DNA from 4 places in the Buttiauxella sp. AC142 genome. Region 2 is predicted to be linked to each of the others. Evidence: predicted binding sites of a transcription regulator. Region 2 holds the regulator's gene; each other region holds the start of a gene.
The links. Region 2 encodes PurR, which represses purine synthesis genes. Its sites were predicted from a motif close to CANGCAAACGTTTGCNTG; they were not measured.
Positions count from the first base shown of each region.

Region 1: a site for PurR is predicted at 3,769-3,786, ahead of glyA (serine hydroxymethyltransferase). Genes of this name have one in related genera too.
Region 3: a site for PurR is predicted at 3,177-3,194, ahead of AC0IWZ_RS21075 (NCS2 family permease). Genes of this name have one in related genera too.
Region 4: a site for PurR is predicted at 4,181-4,198, ahead of epd (erythrose-4-phosphate dehydrogenase). Genes of this name have one in related genera too.

Region 1 is NZ_CEEDCH010000001.1:3,374,968-3,380,505, reverse strand. Features, by position in the region: gene qseG (two-component system QseEF-associated lipoprotein QseG) at 1-551, shown strand, start outside; gene glrR (two-component system response regulator GlrR) at 548-1,885, shown strand; gene glnB (nitrogen regulatory protein P-II) at 1,936-2,274, shown strand; gene hmpA (NO-inducible flavohemoprotein) at 2,368-3,558, opposite strand; gene glyA (serine hydroxymethyltransferase) at 3,905-5,158, shown strand; gene AC0IWZ_RS15730 (ROK family protein) at 5,202-5,538, opposite strand, start outside.
Region 2 is NZ_CEEDCH010000001.1:2,331,603-2,337,140, reverse strand. Features, by position in the region: gene cfa (cyclopropane fatty acyl phospholipid synthase) at 1-310, opposite strand, end outside; gene punC (purine nucleoside transporter PunC) at 597-1,790, opposite strand; gene punR (DNA-binding transcriptional activator PunR) at 1,906-2,838, shown strand; gene purR (HTH-type transcriptional repressor PurR) at 2,915-3,940, opposite strand; gene cydH (cytochrome bd-I oxidase subunit CydH) at 4,237-4,326, shown strand; gene sodB (superoxide dismutase [Fe]) at 4,366-4,947, opposite strand; gene AC0IWZ_RS10750 (C40 family peptidase) at 5,125-5,538, opposite strand, start outside.
Region 3 is NZ_CEEDCH010000001.1:4,514,330-4,519,867, forward strand. Features, by position in the region: gene AC0IWZ_RS21060 (TetR/AcrR family transcriptional regulator) at 1-25, opposite strand, end outside; gene AC0IWZ_RS21065 (MBL fold metallo-hydrolase) at 215-1,330, shown strand; gene AC0IWZ_RS21070 (RamA family antibiotic efflux transcriptional regulator) at 1,352-1,693, shown strand; gene AC0IWZ_RS21075 (NCS2 family permease) at 1,735-3,072, opposite strand; gene yieH (6-phosphogluconate phosphatase) at 3,253-3,918, shown strand; gene AC0IWZ_RS21085 (LacI family DNA-binding transcriptional regulator) at 3,958-4,992, opposite strand; gene AC0IWZ_RS21090 (PTS sugar transporter subunit IIA) at 5,229-5,538, shown strand, end outside.
Region 4 is NZ_CEEDCH010000001.1:3,722,638-3,728,175, forward strand. Features, by position in the region: gene fbaA (class II fructose-bisphosphate aldolase) at 461-1,540, opposite strand; gene pgk (phosphoglycerate kinase) at 1,769-2,932, opposite strand; gene epd (erythrose-4-phosphate dehydrogenase) at 2,982-4,001, opposite strand; gene AC0IWZ_RS17265 (nucleoside/nucleotide kinase family protein) at 4,318-5,025, opposite strand; gene AC0IWZ_RS17270 (MltR family transcriptional regulator) at 5,022-5,531, opposite strand.

The sequences.
Region 1 (5,538 bases), 1.0 Mb from region 2:
AACAACAGCTGGCGGATTACCTATCGACAGATTGTGAAGATATCTGGCAAAACCAGAGCCACGACTCCATGAGCAACCCGCTGTACTGGCTGCGGGCGATGGACTGCGCCGAACGTTTAGCGCCTGCACAGGCGCGAGCGGAAGCACGTCGCTGGCCGTCCGATAGCTGGCGCGATACCTTCAAGCGAGGCATTTTGCTGGCGAATGCCAAAATCTCCCCCACCGAGCGCCGCCGTTATATGGTTAAGCTCGATACGATGACAGCTGAAGTCCCTTCGCAGGTGCGTTCATTGTTCCAGGTATGGCGTGATGGGCAGGCATCTTTGCTGGCGCTTTCAGACGAACGCACGCGCTACAGTAAATTGCAGCAATCCTCAGACAGCGAGCTGGACACGCTGCGCGAGCAGCAACAACGACTCAGAAGCCAGTTAAGTTTGACCACCCGAAAACTGGAAAACTTAACCGACATCGAGCGTCAGCTTTCCAGCCGTAAACCTGCCAGCACAGAATTGCCGGACAACACCAAACCCGCGCAGGAGGCGAAACCATGACGCAACGTAAACCCGCCAGATTACTGCTGGTCGATGACGATCCGGGCTTGCTGAAACTTCTCGGTATGCGCCTGACCAGCGAAGGTTACACCGTCTCGACTGCCGAAAGCGGTGCCGAAGGGTTGCGTCTGCTTGGTCGTGAAAAAATCGACCTGGTGATCAGTGATTTGCGGATGGACGAAATGGACGGTATGGCGCTGTTCGCTGAAATCCAGAAAGTGTATCCGGGCATGCCGGTGATCATTTTGACCGCTCACGGCTCGATACCTGACGCCGTCGCGGCAACGCAACAGGGCGTGTTTAGCTTCCTGACTAAGCCTGTCGATAAAGACGCGCTTTATAAAGCCATTGACGATGCGCTGGTGCACTCGGTCATCGCCGGGGACGACATGTGGCGCGATACCATCGTCACACGAAGCCCCGTTATGCTGCGTTTGCTGGAGCAGGCGCGGATGGTCGCGCAGTCGGACGTCAGTGTGTTGATTAACGGGCAAAGTGGCACCGGCAAAGAGATTCTGGCGCAGGCCATTCATAACGCCAGCCCACGCAGCAAAAAAGCATTTATCGCCATTAACTGCGGCGCGCTGCCGGAACAGCTACTGGAATCCGAGCTTTTTGGTCATGCCCGCGGTGCGTTTACTGGCGCGGTCAGCAGCAGGGAAGGGTTATTCCAGGCCGCAGAAGGCGGAACGTTATTCCTCGATGAAATTGGCGACATGCCGATTCCTTTGCAGGTCAAATTGTTACGTGTTTTGCAGGAGCGTAAAGTGCGCCCGTTGGGCAGCAACCGCGACCTGGATATCGACGTGCGTATTCTCTCGGCTACTCACCGTGATTTACCTAAAGCGATGGAGCGCGGCGAGTTTCGTGAAGACTTATTTTACCGCCTCAACGTGGTGAGCCTGAAAATTCCTGCGTTGCAAGAGCGTGCAGAAGATGTGCCGTTGCTGGCAAACCATTTGTTACGCCAGTCCGCCGACAGGCATAAGCCGTTTGTGCGCAGCTTCTCAACCGATGCCATGAAGCGGCTGATGGCGGCAAGCTGGCCGGGCAACGTGCGCCAGTTGGTCAACGTGATTGAACAATGTGTAGCGTTGACGTCCGCTCCGGTTATCAGCGATGCGCTGGTGCATCAGGCGCTGGAAGGTGAGAACACCGCGCTGCCGACGTTTGTCGAGGCGCGTAATCAGTTTGAGCTGAATTACCTGCGCAAACTGTTGCAAATGACCAAAGGAAATGTGACTCAGGCGGCGCGTGTTGCGGGACGTAACCGTACTGAATTCTACAAATTACTCTCACGGCATGAGCTCGATGCCAATGACTTTAAAGAGTAGTCTGTGGTAAGTTTGGGCTATCGATGAAGTGCGGGATGACAGAGAAAACTATGAAAAAAATTGATGCGATTATTAAACCGTTCAAGCTGGATGACGTTCGCGAAGCGCTGGCAGAAGTTGGCATCACTGGCATGACGGTCACAGAAGTTAAAGGTTTTGGTCGTCAGAAAGGGCATACCGAACTGTACCGTGGCGCTGAGTACATGGTGGATTTCCTGCCGAAAGTGAAAATTGAAATTGTCGTCACCGACGATATCGTTGATACCTGCGTGGATACCATCATCCGCACCGCGCAAACAGGCAAAATCGGCGATGGTAAAATCTTTGTCTTCGATGTTGCTCGCGTGGTGCGTATCCGTACTGGCGAAGAAGACGACGCCGCGATTTAATTTTTACCCCTCACCCCGGCCCTCTCCCCAAAGGGGCTAGGGGGAAAGAAAATCCCCTCTCCTGTGGGAGAGGGCATGTTTTCGGCTGAAAAATTACATCACTTTATGCGGGCCAAAACACTCATAGTGAATTCGGCTCTGCTCAACGCCCAATTTCACTAGCTGCTCCGCCGCAAAACGCATAAAGCTCACCGGACCGCACAGATAAAACTGCATATCAGGCGCACTAATTCTGCTCTCAAAAGCGACTAAATCCATCAAACCTTCGCTATCAAACTTCGCCTGCGCGCGGCAGTTTTCACTCGGTTGGCGATACCACACGTGGCTTTCAAAACGTGGCAATTGCGCACCCAACAGAGTTACTTCATCGGCAAATGCGTGCACGTCGCTATGGTCTGCCGCGTGGAACCAGTTCACCTGGGCTGCATGCTGAGTTTTTGCCAGCGTATCCAACATTGCCAACATTGGCGTCTGGCCAACGCCTGCGGAAATCAGCGTAACCGGAGTTTGTGCGTTCACGTCCATAAAGAAATCACCGGCAGGCGCAGCCAGATGCACTTCATCACCGACTTGTGCGTGGTTATGCAACCAGCTTGAAACCTGGCCCAAATCTTCACGCTTCACTGCGATGCGATAGCTTTTGCCATCGGCTTTACGAGTCAGTGAATACTGGCGAATTTCCTGATGCGGGAAACCTTCTGGTTTCAACCACACACCGAGGTATTGGCCTGGCTGATAATCGGCAACGGATTTGCCATCGACAGGCTCAAACTCAAAGCTGGTAATCAGCGTGCTTTGCGGCTCTTTTGCCACAATACGGAACGCGCGAGTGCCCTCCCAACCGCCATTTTTCGCTGCATTGTCCTGATAGATTTCCGCTTCACGATTGATAAACACGCCCGCCAGCACACCATACGCTTTGCCCCAGGCATCCAGCACTTCCTGGCCCGGGCTGAACATTTCATCCAGCGTAGCCAAAAGATGGCCGCCGACAATATCGTACTGCTCAGGTTTGATCTGGAAGCTGGTGTGCTTCTGCGCAATTTTTTCTACCGCAGGCAATAGCACAGCCAGATTTTCAATATTGGTCGCGTACGCGCAAATAGCATTGAACAGCGCTTCACGCTGATCGCCGTTGCGCTGGTTGCTCATATTAAAGATTTCCTTCAGCTCAGGGTTATGGCTGAACATACGGTCGTAAAAATGTGCGGTAAGTTTTGGGCCGGTCGCGGCAAGCAGGGGAATGGTGGATTTCACAACAGCGATGGTTTGGGCATCAAGCATGGTATAGCTCCATTTTCTGACATTAAAATCTAATGATGTATTTTAAATGCATCTTATAAAACTCTTCGCCAAAAAAAAAGCACTACATTGTAAATGGATACTGACTGAGTCGATTCGGCTCACAGAACATGAAATTTCTGCAAGTTGATGATGAATTAATATCCGTTGAAATAAGCGATGACTTTTGCCTTCAAACCCTTGCAGGACGCCAAGCCAATCGTTTGCGTAAAAACCTATGTCAAGACCTATCACGCAACACTGTTTCGGTTTACACTGTTGCCCGTTGTATTTAAGGCGGCCAAAAAGCTGTTCAAATATTTACTGTTAGCTGAGTCTGGAGATGCGAATGTTAAAACGTGAAATGAACATTGCCGATTATGATGCCCAACTGTGGCAGGCTATGGAGCAAGAAAAAGTACGTCAGGAAGAGCACATTGAACTGATCGCCTCCGAAAACTACACCAGCCCGCGCGTGATGCAGGCTCAGGGTTCTCAGTTAACCAACAAATACGCAGAAGGCTACCCAGGCAAGCGTTACTACGGCGGCTGTGAATATGTCGACGTGGTTGAGCAACTGGCTATCGACCGTGCAAAAGAGCTGTTCGGCGCTGATTACGCTAACGTACAGCCGCACTCCGGTTCACAGGCTAACTTTGCGGTATACACCACTTTGCTGGAACCAGGCGATACCGTTCTGGGTATGAACCTGGCACACGGCGGCCACCTGACTCACGGCTCCCCGGTTAACTTCTCCGGCAAGCTGTACAACATCGTTCCTTACGGCATCGATGAAACAGGTCACATTGATTACGCAGATCTGGAAAAACAAGCCAAAGAACACAAACCGAAAATGATCATCGGTGGTTTCTCTGCTTATTCCGGCGTCGTTGACTGGGCAAAAATGCGTGAAATCGCTGACATGGTCGATGCGAAGCTGTTCGTCGATATGGCGCACGTTGCAGGCCTGATTGCGGCTGGCGTTTACCCGAACCCGGTTCCACATGCTCATGTTGTGACGACCACAACGCACAAAACGTTGGCAGGCCCACGCGGTGGTTTAATCCTCGCGAAAGGCGGCAGCGAAGAGCTGTACAAGAAACTGAACTCCGCGGTATTCCCAGGCGCGCAGGGCGGCCCACTGATGCACGTCATCGCGGGCAAAGCTGTGGCATTGAAAGAAGCCATGGAACCTGAGTTCAAAACTTACCAGCACCAGGTTGCCAAAAACGCGAAAGCGATGGTTGCCGTGTTCCTGGAACGTGGCTACAAAGTGGTTTCTGGCGGTACTGATAACCACCTGTTCTTGCTGGACCTGGTTGATAAAAACCTGACCGGTAAAGAAGCTGATGCAGCGCTGGGCCGTGCAAACATCACCGTGAACAAAAACAGCGTGCCAAACGATCCTAAGAGCCCGTTTGTGACTTCCGGTATCCGTATCGGTACGCCTGCTGTGACGCGCCGTGGCTTCACTGAAGCTGACGTCCGTGAACTGGCTGGCTGGATGTGTGATGTGTTGGATAGCATCAACGACGAAGCGGTTATCGAGCGCACTAAGCAGAAAGTTCTCGATATCTGCGCACGCTTACCGGTGTACGCATAATCTGTTGAAGACCCCGGCTCGCCGGGGTTTTTTTATGCCCAAATCACACCTGATTCAACGACTCTTCAGCGTACAAATAACCCACTCCCATCACCTGTTGCGGTCGACTCAACTGCCCGAAACTGATTTGTGTCGCATTTGCCTTGAGTGAATCGCCATGGTCAAACGGATTAAATCCAATTTGCTTGTCGATGGTCGCAAGCCAGCTTTCGCCAAACCCGCAGCTTCTGCCATAAAACAAAATCTGATTGATATTCAAAATATTGAGGAAGTTGTACAGGCTTAACCCAATGGCGTTAGCGGCGTTTTCTACCCAACGGCAAACGTATTCATTACCTTCATGCCAGGCGGTAATTAACTGTGTTGAAGTAATAGATTCC
Region 2 (5,538 bases):
TTATCCGGGCAGCGGCAATGCGTAGCGTGTCTTTTAAATGGCGGGGAAGTTGATCCTCGAGTCCGGCACGAATGGCATTATTGAAAAATATATCCAGACGCTCGCAGTCCCACCAACCGTCCATATAGCTTTCACCCAGCCCGAGTGAACCCTCTTGCAGGACGCGTTTAAAAAAATCGGGGTGCTTAACCTGTATATCGAAAGGGCGTGGGCCGTTTATTTCCACTCCAGCCTTAGCGAGCATTTCGTTAACAATTCGATACCACGGGTTATTTCTTATGCTGACTTCTTCTATACACGATGAACTCATAGCTTCTCCATCACCATTGTGTGAGGAACCTTCAAACAGCGTAGACGCTATTTTGGGCATGTGAGAAATGTCACGGAAAAAACCGTGAGCCTGATATCCGACGTAGAACAGAGAAAGGGGCGAGTGCCCACAAAAAAAGCTCTCAAAACAACAAACGGGAGCACAAAGGCTCCCGTCACGATTTCATTATAATTATGCTGACAACCGAGCCGTTAATGAGTATAGGCTCGCCTGTTTAGTGATTCAATGAAATATTGTTAGCACGCTAAGTTATTCACTAACATCATTAATGCGCATCGGATTCAGCAGGTTGCCAGACCTCTGCATTTTTACGGCGCTGCATCAGATAACCTAACATTGCCAGCGCAATGGTCACCAGCATCACGCTGGTGGTCGTCAGCAGCGGCGTTGCCACAAGCCAGGAAACCATCAAACTTGCCAGGAAGCACAGGCCCAATTGCAGCGTGTTTTGCAGCGCAGCGGCTTTACCCGTGGCCTGCGGGAATGGCAGCAGTGCTGAAGCGACAACGATAGGGTAAATTGCGCCGTTGGCTATTGCCATGATACAGAATGGGATCAGCAGCAGCGTCAGGGTCGCGTGACCGCTTATCGAAACCGCCCAGGTGCCGAAAATACTCAGCGTATATAAAGCCAGCAGCCAGGGCAGCATTTGCTTGCCGTTCCATTTTTGCAGCGCGCTGCGACAACCGTAACCGCCAATCAGGAAGGCAATGGTTTGTGGCACGTAGCTCAGGCCGATTGCCGCCGGGCTGTAACCCATATCGTTCAGGATGAATGGGGAACCGGTCAACCAGGCAAAGAAGCTTGCGGAACAAGCGGCATAAATCAATACGTTGCCGCTATATACGCGATTGCGCAGCAACGACATAAAGCTGACTTTGTTGTCTTCAGTTTGCGGGTGATGCTGAGTCCGTGGTTTCAGGCGCAGCGTTGGGATCATCAACACCAGGGTGATAGCAAACAGGGTGGCGAAAATCGCCTGCCAGTCGAAGTGCGTCAAAATCCAGCTACCGAGCAGCGGTGCCAGTGCCGGAGACAAACCAACCAGCGGCATAATTGTTGCGAAAATACGATTTGCGCGGTTTGCCGGGTAGTAATCCGTTACCAGCGCCTGCCAGCTCACCGCCGCAGAACACACGCCAACGGCCTGTACAAAGCGCAGGACCAGCAGCGCGGTGGCGCTTTCGACCCACAACATGCCGATACAACCGATGGCAAACAGACTCAACCCGGCCAGTAACACAGGTTTGCGGCCGAAATGGTCAGACAGCGGCCCCCACATTAACTGAGCGAACGCAAATCCGGCGAGGAACAAACTCAAGCTTGCGCTCACCGCGGAAGCATCGGTCTGTAAATCTTGCTGAATAGCCGCGAAAGCTGGCAGATACATGTCTGTGGCGAGGAACCCCAGCACACTTAATCCGGCCAGCCAGATAAGAAATCCTTTTGATGGTTGCATGTTTTTCTCTTGATTTATCTTGCAGGTTGATTGCCGCGAGAGTGTACGGAGTGCAATTACGCTTGTGAAACGCTAATATTTGTCTATTGCGTTCAAAAAATTTGTGAGCAGAAAAATGTGGTCTGAATATTCGCTGGAAGTGATAGATGCGGTGGCGCGCAATGGCAGCTTCAGCGGTGCTGCACAGGAGTTGCACCGCGTTCCGTCTGCCATCAGCTATACGGTACGGCAACTGGAAGAATGGTTAGCTGTTCCGCTGTTTGAACGCCGTCATCGTGATGTCGAATTAACCCCCGCGGGCGTCTTTTTTTTGAAGGAAGGGCGCTCTGTTATCAAAAAAATGATGACGACACGGCAGCAGTGCCAGCAGATCGCAAATGGATGGCGCGGACACCTGGCGATTGCGGTCGATAATATTGTAAAACCCGAACGCACGCGCCAGCTGGTGTTGGATTTCTACCGCCATTTCCCGGATATCGAGCTGCATATTTATCAGGAAGTGTTTAACGGTGTGTGGGACGCGCTGGCGGATGGGCGCGTTGAAGTTGCGATTGGCGCAACGCAGGCCATTCCTGTCGGTGGGCGTTTTGCCTTCCGGGACATGGGGACACTGAGTTGGCGTTGCGTGGTGGCTGCAAATCATCCCCTGGCGGTACAAGGCGGTACGTTAAGTGATGACGACTTACGTGCCTGGCCGTCGCTGGTTCTGGAAGATACCTCGCGTTCCTTGCCAAAGCGTATTACCTGGCTGCTGGATAACCAGCGGCGTGTAGTGGTGCCAGATTGGGAGTCGGGTTCCGATTGCCTGAGTGCAGGTTTGTGTATCGGTATGGTGCCATTGCATATCGCAAGGCCGTGGGTAGATTCCGGTAAATGGTGCGAGCTGACGCTGGATAACCCATTCCCGGATGCCGCGTGTTGCCTGACGTGGAAGCAAAATGATGCGTCACCCGCGCTAGCCTGGTTATTAGATTATCTGGGAGATAGCGAAACGATGAATCAGGAGTGGTTGCAGGAGCCTGACAGCGCTGCTTCACAGAGTTCGTAGGGTGGATAAGCCGCAGGCGTCATCCACCATTTACGTCAGAACTGTCGGATGACGCTGCTGTACGACCTACGCTATTTTAGCGGCGGTAATCGCGGAACGGACCGTCGGCTACGGAGCGGCGTTCAATCAGGCGCGGATGCACTTCAATGGACTGCGACTCTTCGCGTTTGTTGACGATTCTGTCCAGCAACATGTTAAACGCCGTTTCACCCAGCGAATCTTTTGGCTGGTGAATGGTGGTCAGTGCTGGCGAGAAGAAGCGGGCGTTACGCACGTTATCGTAGCCAATAATTGAAAGATCCTGCGGCACACGCAGACCCATTTCATCAGCGGCACAAATCGCGCCCATCGCCATAATATCCCCGCCACAGAAGACTGCCGTTGGACGATGAGACTGGCCGAGAATCTGCTGCATCGCGCGGTACCCAGACTCTGGCTCAAAGTCGCCCTGAACAATCCAGTTTTCTGGAATGGCGATACCGGCTTCTTCCAGCGCTTTCATAAAGCCTGCGTGACGACCGCCGCCGGTGTTACGTTCCATTTGGCCAGGAATGGCGCCAATTTCACGGTGGCCGCGTTCAATCAAATAACGCCCGGCCAGATAACCGCCGTGGAACGCGTTATCGACCACAGAGTCGGTGAAGTCTGCGCGAGCTTCGCCCCAGTCCATCACCACCATGGGGATATGGCGATATTCTTCGAGCATTGTCAGCAGTGATTCCGGATACTCAGAACACATCACCAGCAGGCCATCGACGCGCTTTTGCGCCATCATTGATAAATAAGCGCGCTGTTTTTCAAAGTTGTTGTGCGCATTGCCCAGAATCAGGGTATAGCCTTTTTCAAAGCAGCTATTTTCCACGGCTTCGATGATCTCGGCGAAATAAGGGGCTTCGCTGGAAGTGGCAAGCAGACCAATCGTTTTGGTGTGATTAACTTTAAGGCTGCGTGCGACGGCACTAGGTGAATAGTGCAATTCTTTGATTGCCGCCCAGACCGCATTGCGAGTCTCTTCCGCCACAAAGCGAGTTTTGTTAATCACATGTGATACGGTTGTAGTGGAAACGTTTGCGCGCTTCGCCACGTCCTTGATTGTCGCCATTAAATTTCACTCCAGGCCATATCGTAAACTCCTGATAACTAATATGTTAAACGTTTGCGTACACTGACTCCTGAGGCAACGTTTGGGTTGCGGGTATGCCGGGATTGCGACATAAAACGGAAGGAGGGCATAGAATTGATGGTACGCAATAAATTAGCGAGGGATTTTGGCCTATCCGGAAGAAAAGTGGAAGAGGGAAAAGCGATATCAGGTTAAAACCAGGAGGATTTTTATTTCTGGTTGTGGGAAAATCACTCTGACACACCGATTGTAAGGTAATTAAAAGGAGTTTATTGATGAGCACAGATTTGAAATTTTCAATCACCACAACGGTCATTGTTCTGGCACTGATCGTCTGTGGCGCGTTAACTGCCGTACTGCACTGATTAAAATGGGCCGCAATCGCGGCCCATATCTTTTAGGTTTTACGCTGCCAGATTCTTCGCAACAAATTCCCAGTTCACCAGCGCCCAGAAATGCTCAAGGTAGCCTGCGCGAGCATTACGGTAGTCGATGTAGTAAGCATGTTCCCATACGTCTACTGTCAACAGCGGTTTTGCCGCAGTGGTCAGCGGGGTGCCGGCATTAGACGTTGAAACGATAGCTAATGCGCCATCTTCTTGCTTAACCAGCCAGGTCCAACCCGCGCCGAAGTTTTTGATAGCCGCGTCGGTAAACTGCTGTTTGAATTCAGCAAAGCTACCAAAAGATTTATTGATGGCTTCCAGCAGTGCGCCTGTTGGTTCGCCACCTGCGTTTGGCGCCAGACAGTTCCAGTAGAATGTGTGGTTCCACACCTGTGCTGCGTTGTTGAATACGCCGCCTTCTGAAGTACGAACGATCTCTTCCAGAGTTTTACCTTCAAACGCGGTGCCCTTAACCAGATTGTTCAGGTTAGTGACGTAGGTTTGATGGTGTTTACCGTAATGGTATTCCAGCGTTTCGGCAGAGATGTGCGGGGCTAAAGCATCTTTCGCATATGGTAGTGCAGGTAATTCGAACGACATTGCAAACTCCTTATTACCCATCATTCTTCGAGCCGCATCGTTGACTCAAATGAGTTAGGGTATCTATTGTTAAATAAACACTTTTAGTGCGGGTTTAGGTTAACAAATTGAAAGGAAAAGCAAAAGAGAAACGCACTTACCCGTTTAAGGGCAAGTGCGAGTTTTTACGAAGAGGGATTAACGAATGGTTTTTGAGGTCATAACGCGTTTGGCACCCACATAATGGCGCTGCCAGTAATCTTCACTTAAAGACGTGATTTGAATATCGCGACCCGTGCGAGGTGACTGGATGAATTTGCCATTGCCAACATACACGCCAACGTGATCAGCGGTGCCGCGACCACGGGTGCGGAAGAAGACCAGATCGCCTGTTTCCAGTTCGCCACGGTCTACTGAAGAAGCATCACGCAGATGGTACATCTCGTTCGCGGTGCGCGGAATGCGGAATTTCACCAGGTCTTTATAAGCGTAGTAAACCAGACCGCTGCAATCGAAACCGGTATTTGGCGACGTGCCTCCCCAGCGATACGGTTTGCCAATCTGGCCCATCAATTTATTCATTGCCGTTTTTTGTGCTTTTTGCACGCGGAC
Region 3 (5,538 bases), 2.2 Mb from region 2:
TATCTTCACTCTTCGGACGAGCCACAACGATTAACCCTCAAAATTAACGAAAGCGAATTGAATCACGCGAGCTACGCCACTGCAACGCTGAATGTCAGCGATTGAAAAGCATCTTGACGCAGGTCACTCTGCACCTATAATGAGTGCTTACTCACTCATTATCAAGTTTTGTTAGCAACGTTCCAGTGGATGGGGCGTACATGCGGGCCAGGATATGAAACGTCTCTCCATTTGCGCGGTTATTATTATGTTGATTGCTACAGCAGCCAGTTTGCCTTTTGTCCTGAATGCCGGGTTTGGCCAGGCTCCGCAAGGAGAAGGTCTAAGTTTAGTCGAACGCTCTGCAAACTATGTTGACGGGCAATTTCGCAACCAGGTTCCCACGCAGGGTTATACCGGGCAGAAAAGTAAGCTCGCCGCATGGTGGGGGTTTTTAACCACGCGAACTGAAAACGCGCGCCCGCAACAACCGTTACCGTTGGTGAAAACCGATCTGGCGAGCCTGCCGATTGAGCAGGACATGATGGTCTGGCTCGGCCACTCTTCTTGGTATATCCAGCTGGCCGGGAAACGCATTCTTATCGATCCCGTTTTCAGCCGCTATGCCGCACCCTTTTCATTTCTGAATAAAGCATTTCCCGGTGATTACCCGTGGACGGCTGAGTCGATGCCAGAAATCGACCTGCTGATTATTTCCCACGACCACTACGATCATCTGGATTACGCCACCATCAAGGCGCTGAAACCTAAAATCCGCCAGATAATCACGCCGCTTGGCGTCGGTTCGCATCTGCGCTATTGGGGAGTAAATAGCGACATCATTCAGGAAAAAGACTGGAACCAGTCAGTAAAAGTTTCGAATGAGCTAACCGTTCATGTGCTTCCTGCTCGACATTTTTCTGGCCGTACATTCAAGAGCAACCAGACGCTATGGGCGAGTTTTATGTTCGTGACCGATGAACAAAAAATCTATTACAGCGGCGATACCGGCTACGGGCCGCATTTCAAAGCGATTGGCGAACAGTTTGGATCAGTGGATATCGCGATTATGGAAAATGGCCAGTACGACGAGGACTGGAACAATATTCATATGATGCCAAAAGAAACCGCGCAGGCCGCTGTTGATTTGAATGCTCGTGCGATTTTACCGGGACATGCGGGCCGCTTTGTACTGGCAAAACATACCTGGGATGCACCGTACAAAAGCCTGGCGCAAGCCAGTCTCGGCAAAAATTTCCGTTTGTTAACACCAAAGCAGGGCGAGCCTGTTCGGGTGAATGACAACGCACAACAATTTAGTGCCTGGTGGGAATCTACCAGTGCCATGTAAGCAAAAAGCGCGGGGGGACGAATGACTATTTCAGCTCAGGTTATCGACACAATTGTTGAATGGATTGACGACAATTTGCACCAGCCATTACGCATAGATGATATTGCCTTACATGCGGGTTATTCGAAGTGGCACTTGCAGCGTTTGTTTATGCAGTATAAAGGCGAGCCCCTCGGGAAATACATTCGCGACCGCAAACTGTTGCTGGCTGCGCGTGATTTACGCGATACCGATAACAAGGTTTACGATATTAGTCTGAAGTATGGTTTTGATTCGCAGCAGACGTTTACGCGGATATTTACGCGCACATTTCATCAGCCGCCGGGCAGGTATCGCAGAGAGAATCATTCGTTGAACGGGTAATAAGTAGGCCGGATAAGCGAAGCGTTATCCGGCACAATCTATTAGTGTGCGTCGATAAACACGATTTTAAGCACAAACATCAGCGCCACGACAATCACGCATGGGCTGATTTCACGCCAGCGACCGGTGCCGAGTTTCATCACGCAATATGAGATGAAGCCCAGTGCGATACCTTCGGTGATGGAGAAGCTAAATGGCATCATGACCGCGGTAATAAACGCCGGAACCGCTTCTGTCAGGTCATCCCACTTCACGCGCGACAGGCTGGATGTCATCAGCACGCCAACGTAAATCAGAGCGCCTGCTGCCGCATATGCCGGAACCATGCCCGCCAATGGTGACAGGAAGATAACCAACAAGAACAACAAGCCCACGATCACCGCCGTCAGGCCAGTACGCCCGCCAACAGACACGCCAGAAGAACTCTCGATATAGGCGGTAACAGAAGATGTTCCGATAAACGCGCCCGCAACAGAGGAGACGCTATCAACGTACAGCGCCTGCTTCATGCGTGGGAATTTCCCTTTTTCGTCGGCAAGGCCTGCTTTATCCGTTACGCCAATCAGCGTGCCAGAGGAGTCAAACAGGTTAACCAGCATAAAGGAGAAGATAACCCCTGCCAGGCCAATATTCAGAGAACCCGCTAAATCTACCTGGCCGACAACGGACAGCACGCTTGGTGGCGCAGAAACGATACCGTGGTATTGCACATCGCCCATCATCCAGCCCAACAATGTGGTCACCACGATGGATACAAGTACAGCAGCGTGGATGTTACGCGAAGCCAGAATAGCGATGATAAAGAAGCCCAGCGCACCCAGCAGAACGCTGTGCGAAGTCAGGTTGCCGATGGTCACTAACGTATCTTTGTTAGCCACGATAATCCCGGCGTTTTTCAGGCCCATCATTCCGATGAACAGCCCGATACCGCTGGTGATACCGACACGCAAACTCACTGGAATATTGGCAATCATCCAGTAACGCACGCGGAAAATAGTCAGCAACAGTAAACCGACTGCACCCCAGAAAATGGCGCCCATTCCGACTTGCCAGGAAATCCCCATCGCGCCAACCACCACAAAGGCGAAGAACGCATTCAGGCCCATGGCCGGAGCCAGTGCAACTGGCAGGTTGGCGAAAATACCCATCAGGATGCTACCTAATGCGGCAATCAAACAGGTGGTGACGAAAACGGCCTGGGTATCCATACCAGCGGCGCCAAGGATCTGCGGGTTGACGAAAACGATATACACCATCGTCAGGAAGGTCGTGAGACCGGCGATCACTTCAGTGCGGGCCGTGGTGCCGTGTTCGCGCAGTTTAAACACGCGCTCGAGCAGCCCCGGATTTGCGGCCGGAGTAGATTGTGGTTGGCTCATTAGTCTTAATTCCGAACATTGAGAGGGAAAATCCGTCGCTATCCTATACCAAAAATTACAAAACATGGTGGCCCGGCGCAGTTTTTTTTCATTGAATTTTCTTATACGGCAACGATTGCGTGCCGCAAAAATTGCGCAAATTGGGTAAGATGCATGTTCATCTTAATAAATGGAGGCAGTATGTCCCGGATAGATGCGGTGTTCTTCGACTGCGATGGCACGCTGGTTGATAGTGAGGTTATTTGCTCCAAAGCCTACGTGCATATGTTTGCGCAATACGGCATCGAGCTTGCGCTTGAGGAGGTTCACAAGACCTTCAAAGGGATAAAACTCTACGAGATAATCGACACGATCAATGCCCAACATGGAGTGAATTTGCCAAAAGAGGAACTGGAGCCGATTTATCGCGCCGAAGTTTCGCGTCTGTTCGACAGCGAGCTGGTGGAGATTGAAGGTGCCGCAACGTTAGTCGATCAAATCAAGGTGCCGATGTGTATTGTCTCCAATGGCCCGGTCAGCAAGATGAATCATTCGCTGGGCAAAACCGGAATGCTCCACCATTTCCCGGACAAACTGTTTAGCGGCTACGATATTCAGCTGTGGAAACCAGACCCGGCACTGATGTTCCACGCCGCCGATGCCATGGGTGTTGATGTTAAAAACTGTGTGCTGGTGGATGATTCGATGGCGGGTGCGCAATCAGGAATAGCCGCAGGCATGGAAGTTTTCTATTTTTGTGCCGACCCGCATAACAAGCCGATTGATCATCCGAAAGTGACGACGTTTACCGATTTAGCGCAGTTGCCGGAATTATGGCGTGCGCGAGGTTGGAATATTACGGTTTAACGAAAATGGCGGATGGCACAAGCTTATCCGCCGAATGACTCAGGTACTTTGGCGTAACTCTATCTGATAGCTGAAAAGCTCGACCCGCGATTCATCTAACTCATCATCACGCTCATCATTGAGCAATTCAATCAGCAGTTTACCCGCTTCTTTGCCCATCTTTTTATAATCGATGCGAATAGAGGTCAGTGTTGGGTGCGTTTGATCGCAACTGTCTGAACCATCGAGGCAGGCGATGGCAATATTACCTGGGATTTTTAGCAGACGACGCTGACACTCAAACATTATCCCTAACGCAATGTCTTCATGGCTGCAAATCACCGCATCGAGTTCCGGCTGACGCTGGAGTATTTCAGTCAATGCGTAGCGGCCAAACTGTAGGCTGGCGGCATCGGGCGTGGTAATAACCTGATCGGAATTCTGGTAGCGACTGAGCATGGCTTTATGCCAGCCATTAAGCTGCTGGCGCTGCAGACGGTTATCCATGTGCGCACCAATAAAACCAATATTCTTATATCCCTGATCCAACAGGTGTTCCGTCAGTTTATGCGCCGCCTCAAAAAATGACGCTTCGAGGGAAATTGACGCCTGGCTAAACGGGGAACCCACCACATTAATCGTTGGAACATTCGCCTTTTCGAGAGTTTGATACGTTTTTTCAGCCAGTTGCGAGCCAAAGATAACCAACGCGGCAGGATTGCTTTGCAGCAACGTCATCAATATTTCAGCTTCTTTATTTTTGTTATGTTCATGGCAGCCAAGTAGCAGCTGAAATTCGTTTTTATTCAGCACCTGCTGTAGCGACTGCATAAAGCGGGAACTGGCTTTGTCGGTCAAAGAAGGAATGAGTACAGCGACGGTATCACTGTGTCCGGACGCCAGCGCGCCCGCTGTCCGATTGGGGATATAACCCAGCGCTTCCACCGCTTGTTCTATCTTCTCTCGCAGCTTATCAGAAACCTGATCAGGCGTTCTCAGCGCGCGGGAAACGGTCATGGTTCCGACGCCCGCAAAATTGGCGACTTCTTGCAGTGTGACTCGCCCGGTACCTCGGCGCTTACGCGTTTTTTCCATTAGGCCTCCCCGGGCAACTACAACTCACTGTTTTCATTATTTTTATTTCACCGTCTATCGGTCAAGCAATTGAACACGTTAGCAAAAACCCTTACGCATTGTATATGCCGGAACTGGATATAGCCAAAGTCGGAGCCGGGATAAATGATAGCGCTATCAAATGCGACAACCATCACATTAATTGATACATAAAATATCTACTCTCCTGTTAATTATCATCGGGAGTTATCAGACGCATGTTAAAAAATCTATTAACCGCAGAGGTCATTCAGGTCGTTGAGCAGGCTAAAGACTGGCGCGACGCCGTAGCTATTTCGTGTCACCCGTTGATTGAAAACGGCTCGATTGAACCACGTTATGTCGAAGCTATTTATCGCTCGCATGAAGCTATCGGCCCGTATTACGTGGTAGGTCCAGGCATTGCGATGCCACATGCGCGTCCAGAAGAGGGCGCAAATAAACTGGCGCTGGCGCTGACCCTGATTACCTCAGGCGTGAATTTTGATGCCGATGAAAACGATCCGGTAAAACTGTTGATTGTGTTGG
Region 4 (5,538 bases), 1.4 Mb from region 2:
TCTGCGCCTATTAACGTCCCATGCAGCAGATCATATCGAATTATGCATCAGTTGTAGTGTGCAGTGACTCACAATTACTAGACCGCTAATCGTATGCAAATCAAGCAAACAAATTTAACCCTTTTAAATCATAATGTTAAACATTGGTCATTTGCATTTTACATGACAGAGGTCAACCTTAGCAGGAGTAATAAAATAAAGTTATGGTGATAATAAAATCATATCTGTACAAATAACTCCCACTTTTATAGGCACTTATAATTAAATTAAAATAATCTTATAAAATTGCCGAAATAAATAGCGTTCAGAAAATACTCGCATCAGAAAATATCCTTTCTGCCATCAGTTTATTTAAAAGCAATATGCTGGCTTTTTAAGTCTGGGTTGCAGATAAAAATTTATTAAAGGTACAAAAAAGCCCGCACGAGGCGGGCTTGATTCAAGCATTTACTGCTTCAAATTACAGAACGTCTACTGCGTTCAGTTCTTTGAAAGCCTGCTCCAGACGGGTGATCATAGAAGTCTGTGCAGAACGCAGCCATACGCGTGGATCATAGTATTTCTTGTTCGGCTGGTCTTCGCCTTTAGGGTTGCCCAACTGGCCCTGCAGGTAAGCTTCGTTAGCTTTGTAGTAGCTCAGGATACCTTCCCAAGTTGCCCACTGGGTATCGGTATCGATGTTCATTTTGATAACACCGTAGCTCACGGAATCTTTGATTTCTTGAGCAGTTGAACCGGAACCGCCGTGGAACACGAAGTTCAGGGAGTTGTGCGGCAGGTTGTGTTTCTTAGAAACATAATCCTGAGAATCGCGCAGGATAGTCGGGGTAAGAACCACGTTACCTGGTTTGTAAACACCGTGCACGTTACCGAAGGAAGCCGCGATGGTGAAACGTGGGCTGATTTTGCTCAGTTCAGTGTACGCGTAATCAACGTCTTCTGGCTGAGTGTACAGAGCAGATGCGTCCATATGGCTGTTATCTACGCCATCTTCTTCGCCGCCGGTGCAACCCAGTTCGATTTCCAGAGTCATGCCCATTTTTGACATACGAGCCAGATATTTAGAGCTGATCTCGATGTTTTCTTCCAGAGACTCTTCAGACAGGTCGATCATGTGGGAAGAGAACAGTGGTTTGCCAGTTGCCGCGAAGTGTTTTTCGCCAGCGTCCAACAGGCCATCGATCCATGGCAGCAGTTTCTTAGCGCAATGGTCGGTGTGCAGGATAACTGGCACGCCGTAATGCTCAGCCATCTGGTGAACGTGGTGTGCGCCAGAGATTGCGCCCAGGATTGCAGCACCCTGAGGAACGTCAGTTTTCACGCCTTTACCCGCGATGAACGCAGCGCCGCCGTTAGAGAACTGAACGATGACTGGTGCTTTAACTTTCGCAGCAGTTTCCAGTACGGCGTTGATAGAGTCGGTGCCTACGCAGTTAACTGCTGGCAGAGCAAAGTTGTTTTCTTTTGCTACCTGGAAAACTTTCTGTACGTCATCACCAGTGATTACACCAGGTTTTACGAAATCAAAAATCTTAGACATGGTTGTTTGTCCTGTATCGTCGGCCGATTTGCCCGTCATCCTTCAAGCTGTAACTGCGTTGACTGCCTTCCCATCTCCCAGTCACTTAACGGAGTAAGCTCCTGGAAGCTGCTTAGTTGTCGCCTTGCTACAACTCGAATGATTTTGGGTAAATAAAGAAATATTAACCACCTACCATTCACTGTAAGCGGCAAAAATTCAACGGGCAGGAAACCCTGCCCGTAATCATTACTTCTTAGCGCGCTCTTCGAGCATCGCTACTGCTGGCAGAACTTTGCCTTCCACGAATTCGAGGAATGCGCCGCCACCAGTGGAGATGTAGGAGATCTTGTCAGCAATGCCGAACAGGTCGATTGCTGCCAGAGTGTCACCGCCGCCTGCGATAGAGAATGCTTCGCTGTCTGCGATTGCATTAGCAACGATTTCAGTCCCTTTGCGGAAGTTAGGGAATTCGAACACGCCAACCGGGCCGTTCCACAGAATGGTTTTTGCATTCTTCAGGATTTCAGCCAGTTGAGCTGCAGAAGCATCACCGATATCCAGAATCTGCTCGTCAGATTTAACGTCGTTTACAGATTTCAGAGTTGCAGTAGCAGTCTCAGAGAACTCAGTCGCTACGCGCACGTCTGCAGGAACCGGGATATCACAGATAGTCAGCAGGCGTTTAGCTTCGTCAACCAGGTCTGCTTCGTACAGGGATTTACCCACGTTGTGGCCTTGAGCAGCAACGAAGGTGTTCGCGATGCCACCGCCAACAATCAGCTGGTCAGCGATTTTAGACAGGGAATCAAGAACGGTCAGTTTGGTAGAAACTTTAGAACCGCCAACGATAGCAACCATTGGGCGAGCTGGTTCTTTCAGTGCTTTACCCAGTGCGCTCAGCTCTTCAGCCAGCAGCGGGCCAGCACAAGCGATGTCTGCAAATTTGCCAACGCCGTGAGTAGAAGCCTGTGCGCGGTGCGCGGTACCGAAAGCGTCCATTACGAATACGTCACACAGTGCAGCGTATTTTTTAGACAGGGTTTCGTCGTCTTTCTTTTCGCCTTTGTTGAAGCGAACGTTTTCCAGAACAACCAGTTCACCCGCTGCAACTTCAACGCCGTCGAGGTAATCTTTAGCCAGACGAACCGGAGCAGACAATTTGTCTTTCAGGTAGTTAACAACCGGCAGCAGAGAGAATTCTTCGTTGTACTCGCCTTCAGTCGGACGACCCAGGTGAGAAGTTACCATCACTTTAGCGCCTTGCTTCAGGGCCAGTTCGATAGTTGGCAAAGATGCACGGATACGTGCGTCAGATGTCACTTTCCCTTCTTTAACTGGTACGTTCAAATCTGCACGGATCAGAACACGCTTTCCAGCCAGATCCAGATCGGTCATCTTAATTACAGACATGGTGAATCCTCTCGTTGATTCTTAAAGTTTTGCGGACGCTTTATGCGCCTTACCTGAAACCACTTGCGGCCATGACTAACGTCGTGTCGAGCATTCGGTTAGCAAAGCCCCATTCGTTATCACACCAGACTAGAGTTTTAATCAGATGTTGCCCACTGACCCGGGTTTGCGTGCCGTCAACAATGGCACTGTGCGGATCGTGGTTAAAATCAGTCGAGACCAACGGTAATTCCGTATAGTCAACTATACCATGAAATGAATCCCGTGCTGCTTTTTGCAGCAACTTGTTGACTTCATTGGCATTAACTGCATTTTTCACCGTCACGCTTAAATCGATAGCCGTGACGTTAATGGTCGGAACACGTACCGCAATTGCTTCAAAACAGTCGTCAAATTGCGGGAAAATACGTGTGATACCAGCAGCAAGACGCGTATCAACAGGAATAATAGACTGGCTGGCTGCACGGGTGCGGCGCAAGTCCGGGTGATAGGCGTCGATAACTTGTTGATCATGCATGGCAGAATGAATCGTGGTGACGGTTCCCCACTCAATACCCCAGGCGTCATCAAGCAATTTGATAATGGGAATGATGCAGTTTGTGGTGCAGGAAGCATTGGAAACAATGCGATGTTCAGCAACCACACTTTCATGATTCACACCGTAAACAACGGTGGCGTCGAGGTCGTTACCGCCTGGATGGGAGAAGAGGACTTTTTTGGCACCGGCTGCCAGATGCGCTTCACCGTCTGCACGGGAGCCAAACACACCGGTACAATCCAGCACCACATCTACACCCAGTTCACGCCACGGTAAATTTTCGATTTCCGGTTCGTGCAAAATACGGATGGTGTCATCACCGACCCATAACTGGCTGCGTTCCTGACGCACGTCCCAGGCGAAGCGACCATGGCTGGTGTCGTATTTCAACAGATGCGCCATACCCGCAGCATCAGCCAGTTCATTGATTGCCACGACGGTAATTTCCGCACGGCGCCCGGATTCGTACAATGCACGTACCACGTTGCGCCCAATGCGACCGAAGCCATTAATTGCTATGCGTACGGTCATATCTCTCCTGCCAGAATCCCTGAGACTAAGTGGCTGACAGAGTAATCCAGCTATCGCCTGAGGGGAATCCTCGCACTATCGAAACTGCAATTGTTTGCTCAATTGTCGAACATTCATTCGACTGAAACGCTTCAGCCATGTTAAGCGATAAGCGGAATAAATGGAACGTTACCCCAGTACAGGCAACCGATCTTCTGACACAGGTCACATTTTTGATGGAATAACTGCAACGGCAAATGCGTAAAGGACGAATAATAACCAGACGGGATCAAGCATGATGTAAAAGGCCGGGCCGTTTTAAAGACCCGTGCCCCTATCAGCTTCGATGATAGCCGCCCTGATCGTCCATACGTAACGGCATGTCCGCGGGCTGGCTGTTTTCCAGCACACGCAATACATTCGGCCCGTCAGTCGCCTGGAAAAAGGCTTCGGCTTGTTCCCGAGTCAAACCCCCACGCACTTTTCTGCCAATCAAACGCTCTGAGAGCATGTCAGGCGCAGCTGAAATAAAGACTGAGTAATCGCAAAGTTCGCGTAGAGCTTGCCATTCTGGCTGATTGAGCAGCAACCAGTTTCCTTCGACCACCACAATCGGCGCTGTTACCGTAATCGCGTTTTCCACCGGATCGTGCAAATTACGATCGTACTGCGGCCAGTGGCTTTCGGGCTTATGCAAATCGCGCAACGCATCCGTCAGCTTCTGCACATTAAAGGTCTGCGGCGCACCTTTATGCTGTTTGAGGTTGGATGCCTGTAGATAATCGTTGTAGTGGTGGAATCCGTCCATCGGCAACGCCTGAATGGCAGTCAATCCAGAATCTTGCGCGCTCAAATATTCCCAAAATGCCACCAGCGTCGATTTTCCGGTTCCCGGCGGGGCCGCTAAAAACACCACCAGTCTGCGGCTTAACCGCTTTTGTTTTTCGGCTAACTGTTCAAGCAACGGCTTATGCAACGCATCGACTTCTTCGTCGTTAAAACGGGCATGCGTCTCTAATCCATTTATTATCAATGTGACATTCACCAGACTAGCTCCTTCAATAATGAAGTCACCGCCAGAGATAACGCCGTTTTCACCAGATTCCCATAACGCACTTCGGAATAAATAGAGAAGTCCGAATACTTCATGCTTTTAATTGCATTAAACAGCGTGGCGTTTTGGGTAATTGAATTAAGGTTCGCAATGAAATCGTAAGTAACATCATCATGAAACTGTATGGTTTCTTTGCTGTGCTGCACGAAATCACAAAACTGGCTAAAACAGGTAATATCGGCATACAGCCATTTATCCATTTTCCCCAGGGCGTAAATCAAGCGCAGCGCAACGTCGATATCATCAAGCGGCCCGCTTCTGGCAAGCAAAGGCTTAACGGCGTACTCGACTATCTCTTCATCATTATCAACAAATAACGAAGGCAGAAATTGCCTGATTCCTGAAAGCAAAATATCGTGAGCGACACTCATAAACGAGGCCAGTGAATTTTGCGCTTCCAGCCGCTCAAGCACATCATCTTCGTTCAACGTGGTCATCAATAGC